Regions from separate parts of the Isoptericola sp. Y581 genome, predicted to be linked through region 1. Evidence: riboswitches for the same ligand, from Rfam matches in the RefSeq annotation. Region 1 holds a riboswitch; the other holds the start of a gene.
What was found. Region 1 has a riboswitch for thiamine pyrophosphate ahead of AC1C2W_RS17810 (thiamine ABC transporter substrate-binding protein). Riboswitches for the same ligand answer to the same signal wherever they lie in the genome.
Positions count from the first base shown of each region.

Region 2: another riboswitch for thiamine pyrophosphate. It lies ahead of AC1C2W_RS07900 (thiaminase II/PqqC family protein); the one in region 1 lies ahead of AC1C2W_RS17810 (thiamine ABC transporter substrate-binding protein).

Region 1 is NZ_JCAIUK010000010.1:2,102-6,502, forward strand. It holds gene AC1C2W_RS17795 (sulfite exporter TauE/SafE family protein) at 1-903, shown strand, start outside; gene AC1C2W_RS17800 (PAS domain-containing protein) at 1,134-1,937, shown strand; gene AC1C2W_RS17805 (DUF4235 domain-containing protein) at 1,965-2,231, opposite strand; TPP riboswitch at 2,373-2,475, shown strand; gene AC1C2W_RS17810 (thiamine ABC transporter substrate-binding protein) at 2,546-3,655, shown strand; gene AC1C2W_RS17815 (ABC transporter permease) at 3,772-4,401, shown strand, end outside.
Region 2 is NZ_JCAIUK010000003.1:368,369-372,769, forward strand. It holds gene AC1C2W_RS07895 (ABC transporter ATP-binding protein) at 1-1,838, opposite strand, end outside; gene AC1C2W_RS07900 (thiaminase II/PqqC family protein) at 1,984-2,211, opposite strand; TPP riboswitch at 2,446-2,560, opposite strand; gene AC1C2W_RS07905 (hypothetical protein) at 2,644-3,330, shown strand; gene AC1C2W_RS07910 (YcnI family copper-binding membrane protein) at 3,419-4,282, shown strand; gene AC1C2W_RS07915 (copper resistance CopC family protein) at 4,279-4,401, shown strand, end outside.

The DNA.
Region 1 (4,401 bases):
CTTGCACTCGTAGGCCTCGGCGCGCAGCTCGTAGACGGCAGCCTGGGCATGGCCTACGGCGTGACCTCGACGACCCTGTTGCTCGCGATCGGCACCAACCCCGCGGCCGCCTCGGCGACGGTGCACCTCGCCGAGGTCGGCACGACGCTCGCATCGGGCGCGTCGCACTGGCGCTTCGGCAACGTCGACTGGAAGGTCGTGGTCAAGATCGGCATCCCCGGCGCGATCGGGGCATTCGCCGGCGCGACGTTCCTCTCGTGGCTCTCGACCGAGATCGCGGGGCCGCTCATGTCCATCCTGCTGCTCGGCCTCGGTGTCTACGTGCTGCTGCGCTTCACGCTGCGCGGCCTGCGCACCGACCGCCTCGGGCAGCCGCTGCGCAAGCGGTTCCTCACTCCGCTCGGGCTCGTGGCCGGCTTCATGGACGCCACGGGTGGCGGCGGCTGGGGCCCGGTCGGGACGCCCGCGATCCTCGCGAGCGGCCGGATGGAGCCGCGCAAGGTCATCGGCTCGATCGACACCAGCGAGTTCTTCGTGGCGGTCGCCGCCAGCCTCGGCTTCCTGTTCGGCCTCGGTGTCGCCGGCATCAACCCCTCGTGGGCGCTGGCGCTGCTGATCGGCGGCCTGATCGCGGCCCCCATCGCCGCCTGGCTCGTGCGGCTGGTCCCGCCGCGGGTCCTGGGTTCCGCCGTCGGCGGCATCATCGTCCTCACCAACGCGCGCACCCTGATGAACCTGGACTCGTTCCCGGTGGACGGCGCCGTGCGCGGCGTCGTGCTCGGCCTCATCGCCGTCGGCTGGGCCGGGGCGATCGTGTACTCGTTCCGCGAGCACCGTAAGGCCGTCGCCGAGGAGACGGCTGCCGCGCCCGTCGATCCCGCGGTCGCGACGCCCGCCGTCTGAACCAGGTCTGAAGCACAGGGAGGCGCACCCGCCGGTACGACACCCGCGGCCCCGCGCGGTCACCCGACCCCCTGGGCCGTGGGTGAGATCGTGGGCCGGTTCCTGGGGAAACCGGGCCACTTGCCCTCACCACCCCGGGCCGTCCGGTGGCGGTGCTGCCGTGTCCCGGTACGGTGGGGGAGCCAGGAGATCTGCGAGCCCGACCCTGAGCACGGATCGGGGGTGAGCCCATGTCGACGCACAGGACTCCGCACGACTCCCCGCGCCGTGAGCTGGTCGCGCTCGCGGAGCTGCTCGGGGCCGGGAGCCAGCTCCTCGTGGGCCAGTATCGGGTCGACGTCGCCACGGGGGCGTGGTGGTGGTCCGACGAGGTCTACCGGATCTTCGGCCGCGAGCCCGGGACGATCCCGCCGGGGCCCGAGGTGCTGCGCGCCCACCTGCACCCCGACGACCGGGAGCGGCTGTCGCGCACCGCGGTGGTCGCGCTCGGCACGGGCCGCCCGTTCGCGGGCGGGCACCGCATCGTGGACGACCACGGGCGTACGCACACCGTCGTCGTCACGGGGCAGGCGCGGCACGGCACGGACGGCGCGGCGTCACAGCTCGTGGGGTACGTGATCGAGGCGAGCCCCGTCGTTCGCGTCGCGCTCGACCGCGACGCGCACCGGGCCGTCTCGCGCGCGTTCGTCGCGGCGGCCGCCTCGGAGCGTGCCAAGGGCGCGATCATGGCCGTCTGCGGGGTGGACGAGTCGGTGGCCACCGAGGTGCTGGCGGACGCCGGCGCCCAGGTCGGCGCCTCCGCGCAGTCGGCCGGAGAACAGGTCATGAAGGAGCTCGCGCGACCCGTCGGCGTCGGTGTCGGCGACGGCGACGGCGACGCGGCGCTCACGGCGGCGGAGGTGGTCCGGTCCGCGCCGCCCGCGAAGGACGCCGCGGACCGGCTCAGCCGCGCGCTCGCCGCCGTGCACCTGGTGGACCGCCCGCACGGCCACGACGCGCAGCTCGCGAGGCGTCGCCCGCGGGCGAGCCGCTGAGCGGCTGCACCCGCGGAGGCGCCGTCGTCAGGCGCTGTGCACGAAGCGCCCGGCCGCGCGCACCGCGCCCTTGCGGGCCAGCCGCTTGGCGAGGACCGCGACGCCTCCCGAGACCGCCGCGAACGTCACCGCCTGGACGACCGAGATCTCGTCGTCGTCCACGTTGGTGGGTGCCGCGCTGCCGGTGGCCTTCTCCCAGACCACCCCGATGAGCTTCTGTGCGATCCATCCGGCGGCGATCGTCAGCACGACCGTGCCGACCTTCACCGCGATCGGCTGCTCGGTGTCTGCCACGTGGCCTCCTCGGTTCGTTCTCTCGTGCGTTCTCGGTGCGTGATCGTGGCGCGTGCAGGGGCGTCGTGGCACGTCAGGCACATCACACCCCGTCGACGCGGACGGCACCACGGTAGCGCGGCGCGGGTGTGTAGGCTCGTGGTGATACGACAGGGGAGCGCCACGGCGCTGAGAGTGCGGACCGCCGCAGACCCTCGAACCTGACCCGGTTAGCACCGGTGGAGGAAGTCGGGATTCTCGATCCCTGCGGGCATCCGCGCCACGACGACGCCCAGCGCCCGCAGGACCCCCTTCTCGACCGTTGAGGAGGAACCATGACCCACAGCGCGCAGCGTCCGCTCCCGGCGGGCCGCGAGCGGACGAGGACACGCACGACGGCGGGCCTCGCCGTGGTCGCGCTGCTGCCACTGCTCGCCGCCTGCGGGGCAGGCGGGGACGGCGGTGGCGCGGCGAGCGGTGGGGACGACAGCACGGTGACGCTCGTGACCCACGACTCGTTCGCCGTCTCCGACGACGTCCTGGCCACGTTCGAGAAGGAGTCCGGCCTCACTGTCGAGCAGGTCGCGCCTGGTGACGCCGGCACCCTGGTCAACCAGCTGGTGCTCACCAAGGACGCGCCGCTGGGCGACGTCGTCTTCGGGGTGGACAACTCGTTCGCGTCGCGCGCGGTGGAGGCGGGCGTCTTCGAGCCATACCAGCCCGCTGACCTCGACCCGCAGGTCGCGGCGTACGCGCCGGACGACCTGGCCGGCACGCTCACGCCGATCGACGTGGGCGACGTGTGCCTCAACCTCGACGACGGCTGGTTCGCCGAGCACGACGTCACCCCGCCGGAGACGCTCGAGGACCTCACGAAGCCCGAGTACGCGGACCTGACCGTGGTGACGAACCCCGCCACCTCGTCGCCCGGGCTGGCGTTCCTGCTCGCCACGATCGGCGCGTTCGGCACCGACGGCTGGCAGGGCTACTGGGCCGACCTGCGTGACAACGGCGTCAAGGTGGCCGAGAGCTGGGAGGACGCGTACTACGTGGACTTCTCCGGCGCGGGCGAGGGCGGGCAGCGGCCGATCGCGCTGTCGTACGCGACGTCGCCGGCGTTCACCGTGTCCGAGGACGGGAAGTCCTCGACCACCAGCGCCATGCTCGACACCTGCTTCCGGCAGGTCGAGTACGCGGGCGTGCTCGCGGGGGCCGAGAACCCGGAGGGCGCGCAGCAGCTGGTCGACTTCCTCACCACGAGCGAGTTCCAGGCCGACGTGCCAGGCCAGATGTACATGTACCCGGCCGACCCGGGCGTCGAGCTGCCCGCCGAGTGGCAGAAGTTCGCGCCTCTGGCCGACGAACCGTTCGAGGTGGCGCCCGCCGACGTCGCCGAGCACCGCGACGAGTGGATCGAGCAGTGGACGGCCACGGTCGTCGGCTGACGCGGCCGCCCGCCCCGGCAACGCGTCCCGTCGCGCGCCCTTCGTCCCGGGCGTCGCTTCCGCGCGCCCACCGGTGGCGCGCGTGGCTCGGCTGGGGCGCCGCGGTCGCGCTCCCGATGGGCTTCCTCGCGGTCTTCTTCGCCTGGCCGGTGGTCTCGCTCGTCCTGCAGGGATTCTTTACGGACACCGCGGCGGGCCGGGTGCTGGACCTGTCCGGCTTCGCGGACGTGCTGTCGCAGGAGCGCACGTGGCGCATCGTCGGCCAGACGCTCGCCCAGGCGGTCGCGGGGGCGGTGCTGTCGCTGCTGCTCGGCCTGCCCGGCGCGTACGTGCTGTACAGGTGCCGGTTCCCCGGGCGCACGCTGGTGCGCGGCCTGGTGACCGTGCCGTTCGTGCTGCCGAGCGTGGTGGTGGGCGTCGCGTTCCGCGCGCTCTTCGCGCCCGGCGGGCTGCTCGGCTGGGCCGGGCTCGAGGAGAGCTTCGCCGGCATCGTGCTGGCGCTCGTCTTCTTCAACTACGCGGTGGTGGTGCGCACCGTGGGCGGTATGTGGGAGCGGCTGGACCCGCGCGCCGAGCAGGCCGCCCGCGCGCTCGGCGCCACGCCGTGGCGGGCGTTCCGCACCGTGACCCTCCCCGCCCTCGGGCCGGCGATCGCGTCGGCCGCCGCAGTGGTGTTCCTGTTCTGCGCGACGGCGTTCGGCGTCGTCCTCGTGCTCGGCGGCCTGCGCTACGGCACCATCGAGACG
Region 2 (4,401 bases), on a different contig from region 1:
AGCACGGCGACCCGGTCCGCGAGGGCCACCGTGGAGGGGCGGTGCGCGATGACGAGGCTGGTGGTGCCGGAGAGCACGGAGCGCAGGCGCGTGGTCACGGCCTCCTCGGTGGTGACGTCGAGCGCGGAGAGCGGGTCGTCGAGCACGAGCACCGCGGGCCGGGCGGCGATCGCCCGGGCGAGGGCGAGGCGCTGGCGCTGCCCGCCGGACAGGGACAGGCCTTCCTCGCCGATCCGGGTCTCGATGCCGTCGGGCAGGTCGGCGACGAACCCGGCCTGCGCGACCTCGATCGCCTCGTGCAGCCGGCGCTCCCGCTCGGCCTCCGGCACGGCGTCGGGCCCGGACTCGGGGACCCCGAGCAGGACGTTGTCGCGCACCGAGGCCGAGAAGAGGGTCGGGTCCTCGAACGCGACCGCGACGGCGCGCCGCACGTCGTGGCGGCGCATGCGGCGCACGTCCACGCCGTCCAGGAGCATCTCGCCGCCCGTGACGTCGAAGATCCTCGGCACGATCATCGCCAGGGTGGACTTGCCGGAGCCGGTCAGGCCGACCAGCGCCGTCGTGGTGCCGACCGGCAGCTCGAGGTTCACGTGCTCCAGCACCGGGTTCGCGGAATCCTCGTACCGGAAGCTCACGTCGCGCAGCTCGACCTCGCCGCGGGGCTCGCCCACCTCGACGGGATCCGCGGGGTCGGCGAGCGGGTTGGGCGTCTCCATGACCTCGCAGAAGCGGTCGACGGCGGTGCGGGCGTTGAGCGTCATCGACAGGGTCATGCCGAGGTCGACCACCGGGCCGTTGATCACCGCGGCCGTGAGGAAGAAGGCGACGAGGTCGCCGAGGGAGATGTCGCCGCGGGCGGCCAGGACGGAGCCGAGCACGAGGCACACTGCCAGCGTGACCTCGGGGATGAGCTGCAGCGACGTCGTGACGGTCGCCTGGTTGCCCGCCTTGCGGATCTCGGTCTGGCGCAGCTCCTCGGCCTGCCCGGTGAACGAGGCGAGGGCGTCGCGCCCCCGGCCGAACGCCTTGAGGACGCGGATCCCGTGCACGGACTCCTCGACGGTGGTGGCGAGGTCGCCCGACTGGTCCTGCGAGAGCCGCGCGATCACGCGGTAGCGGCGCGAGAAGCGGAAGGCGATCACCGTGACGGGGATCGCGCCCGCGAGGTAGACGAGGCCGAGCCAGCCCGCCGTGCTGAGCAGTATCCCGACGCCGACCACGATCGTCACTGCGCTCACGACGAGCTGCAGCAGGCCGAAGATCAGCCAGCGCCGCAGCAGCCCGAGGTCGCCCATGATGCGGCTGAGGAGCTGGCCGCCCGGCCACCGGTCGTGGAACGCGACGGGCAGGTCCTGCAGGTGACGGAACAGCGCCATCCGCATCTCCGCCTCGATCCTCGTGCCCGGGTACATCACGAGGTTGCGGCGCAGCAGGACGAAGCCGGCCTCCGCGACGCCCAGCAGCAGGACGGCGACCAGCGGGACGACGAGGGAGCCCATGTCGTGGGCCGCCGCGCCGTCCGCGAGCGGGCCCTCCACCAGTGCCTGGAGAACGCGCGGGATCGCCAGCGCCGCGAGGCTCGCGCCCAGCGCGGACAGCAGGCCACCGATCAGGCGGGGCACCGCGGGACGAACGTACGGGTACAGCCTGCGCACGGACGCGATCGTCGAGAGCTCCGAGCCCGCCGGGGGTGGGTGCCCGGCGGCGTCGCCCGGGGGCGTGCCGGGGGCGTGTGTCGGTGGGGACTCGGAGGAGCCGGAGCTCCTCCGGGGGCTGTCGGAGGGTTCGGCGCTGTTGGCGCCTTTGCTGCTGCGCGTGGCGCTGGTCGTGTCGGGCATCACACCCATTCTGTCACCGACCACCGACACACTTGCCTTGGTCATCGACATGTGGGCAAGCGCTCACCGAGACCCGGGTTTCGACCGGCTCAACCGACGGAACTGGTTTCGACCGGCTCAACCGGCGGAACTGGTTTCGACCGGCTCAACCGGCGGAACTGGTTTCGACCGGCTCAACCGGCGAACGCGTCGTCGGCGTGGTGCCCAGCCATGCGGAGTACGGGTGTCCCGGCCGGTCGCGGGCCGCGAGCGGCTCCCCCACGTCCTGGTAGATCCAGTAGCAGGGCAGGACGGCGGCCACGAGGGTCGCGTAGTCGCCCCCGGCCGCGCGCAGGTGGTCGAGGTAGGCCGTCGTGGCCGGGCTCGCCGCCACGTCCGGGCGGCTCGTCGCCGGGCGGCTCGTCGCCGGGCCGCCCGCCTCCGGGCAACCGCCCCCGAGCCACCGCGCGTGCAGGTCGAGCTCGGTGACCAGGGCGCCGTGCGCGCCGCCGGCCCAGAACGCCTGCTCCGCCCGCGTGGGTGCGAGCTGGCTCGCGCGGGCCAGCGCCCGGGGCGACGTCGGCGGTGTGGACGGCGGTGTGGTTCGCGTCGTCGTCGAGCCGTGCGCGCACGCTCATGTCGACATCCCTTCGCTAGTGCGAGCTAGATCAGGTTCGACGGGTGTGATCTCAGCGTCCCGGTACCGGCGGTAGCCGGGCCGGGACGCACCCCGTGTCTCGGCGCCACCGTAGATCAGGCCCCGCCGCGGCGGAGCGACGATCCGGGCCGTGACCCGACTGCTGAACCCGGGCGATAAGGTGGCCGGGTGCCCGTGGTCGTCCGTCGTGTGCGCGAGCTCCTCGTCGCCGGCACGACGCTCAGCATCGCGGCCGCCGCGCACCTCCTGGCCGGCGGCGCGCTTCCCGGGGCACCCCTCGGCTGGCTGGTCGTCGCGGCGCTCACGGCGCCGTTCGCCGTGTGGACGTCACGCCGCCGGCTGACCCTCCGCCGCCTCCTGCCCGCCATGGTCGCGATGCAGGTGGTGCAGCACTCCACCCTGTCGTTCATGGCCGCCGCGGACTCCGGCCGCTCGCTCTCCGCTGCCGGCCAGGTCGGCCAGGTCGGCCAGGTCGGCCAGGTCGGCCAGGCTGGCCAGGTCGGGCACACGCTGCACGAGCTGGGCCCCGGTGCTCTGCCCCCGGCCCAGGCGGGCCTGACGCACCTGCACGGCGACGGGGCGGGCACCTCGGCATGGATGCTCGCCGCGCACGCCGCCGCCGTCCTCGCCACGGCGCTCCTGCTCGCGGCGGGCGACCGGGCGGCGACCGACGTCGTGGAGCACCTGCGAGGCGTGGGGGTGCTGGTCCAGGGCCCGCCCCCGCTGCCCGTGGTCCGGCGGCGCGGGCACGTCGTCACCGGCCGCGCCTGGCGGCCACACCCCTGGCACGGGCTGGGTCGCCCCCGGCCGCGCGGCCCGCCGCTGCTCCCGGGCGCCATCGTGCGCCCCGCCTGAGCCTGCCCGGTCCGACGTCGGACGAGGGCGGGTCCCTCGACGTCCACGACAGTCGAACCACGACGCGAACCAGCAGGAGCAGACAGCCATGCCTACGACCCACGACCCGACCCACCACGACCCGACCCACCACGACCCGACCCACCACGACCCGACCGACCACGACCCGACTCCGACGAACCGCCCCGCCCGCGGCTCCCGCCGGGCGCGCGCCCTCGCCGGCGCCGCGGCGCTCGCCATCCCCGCCCTCGTGCTCGGCGCGGGCGCCGCATCGGCACACGTCACCGTGACGCCGGAGTCCGCCGCGGCCGGCAGCTACGCCACCCTGATCGTCAAGGTTCCCAACGAGTCGGACACGGCGTCCACGACCGGCGTCAAGGTCACCCTGCCCGCGGACACGCCGTTCACCAGCGTGTCCGTCGAGCCGGTGCCCGGGTGGACGGCCGAGGTCACCGACGCGCCCCTGCCCGAGCCGGTCGACGTGCACGGCACCCAGGTGACCGAGGCTCCGGCCACCGTCGAGTGGACGGCCGACGACCCCGACGCCGCGATCGCCCCCGGCGAGTTCCTCCGCTTCACCGTCTCCGCAGGCGCCGTGCCCGAGGGTGCCGAGCAGCTCGCCCTGCCCGCCACCCAGACCTACTCCGACGGCGAGGTCGTCGCGTGGGACGAGGAGGCCACCGACGGCGCGGAGCCGGAGCACCCGGCCCCCGTGCTGCAGGTGACCCCCGCCGAGACGGACGGGCACGACGCGGACGGGCACGACGCGGCCGCGTCCGGCGGCTTCGGCGGCTCCGGCGACGGGCCGGCCGGCGGCACGACCGAGGCCACCGGTTCCGACGGCAGCGACACCCTGCCGCTCGCGCTCGGCGCCGCCGGCCTGGGCCTCGGGCTGGTCGGGGCCGTGACGGGCGTCGTCGCGCTCGTCCGCGCCCGTTCGGGGCAGGCGTGACGCGCCGGCCGGGCCGCCGCCGCGCGAGGACGCGGCGCGCGGGGGCGGGCGTGCTCGTCGCCGGGATCGCCGGGATGGCCGGCCTGGCCGGCCTCGCGGGGACGGCCGGCACCATGGTC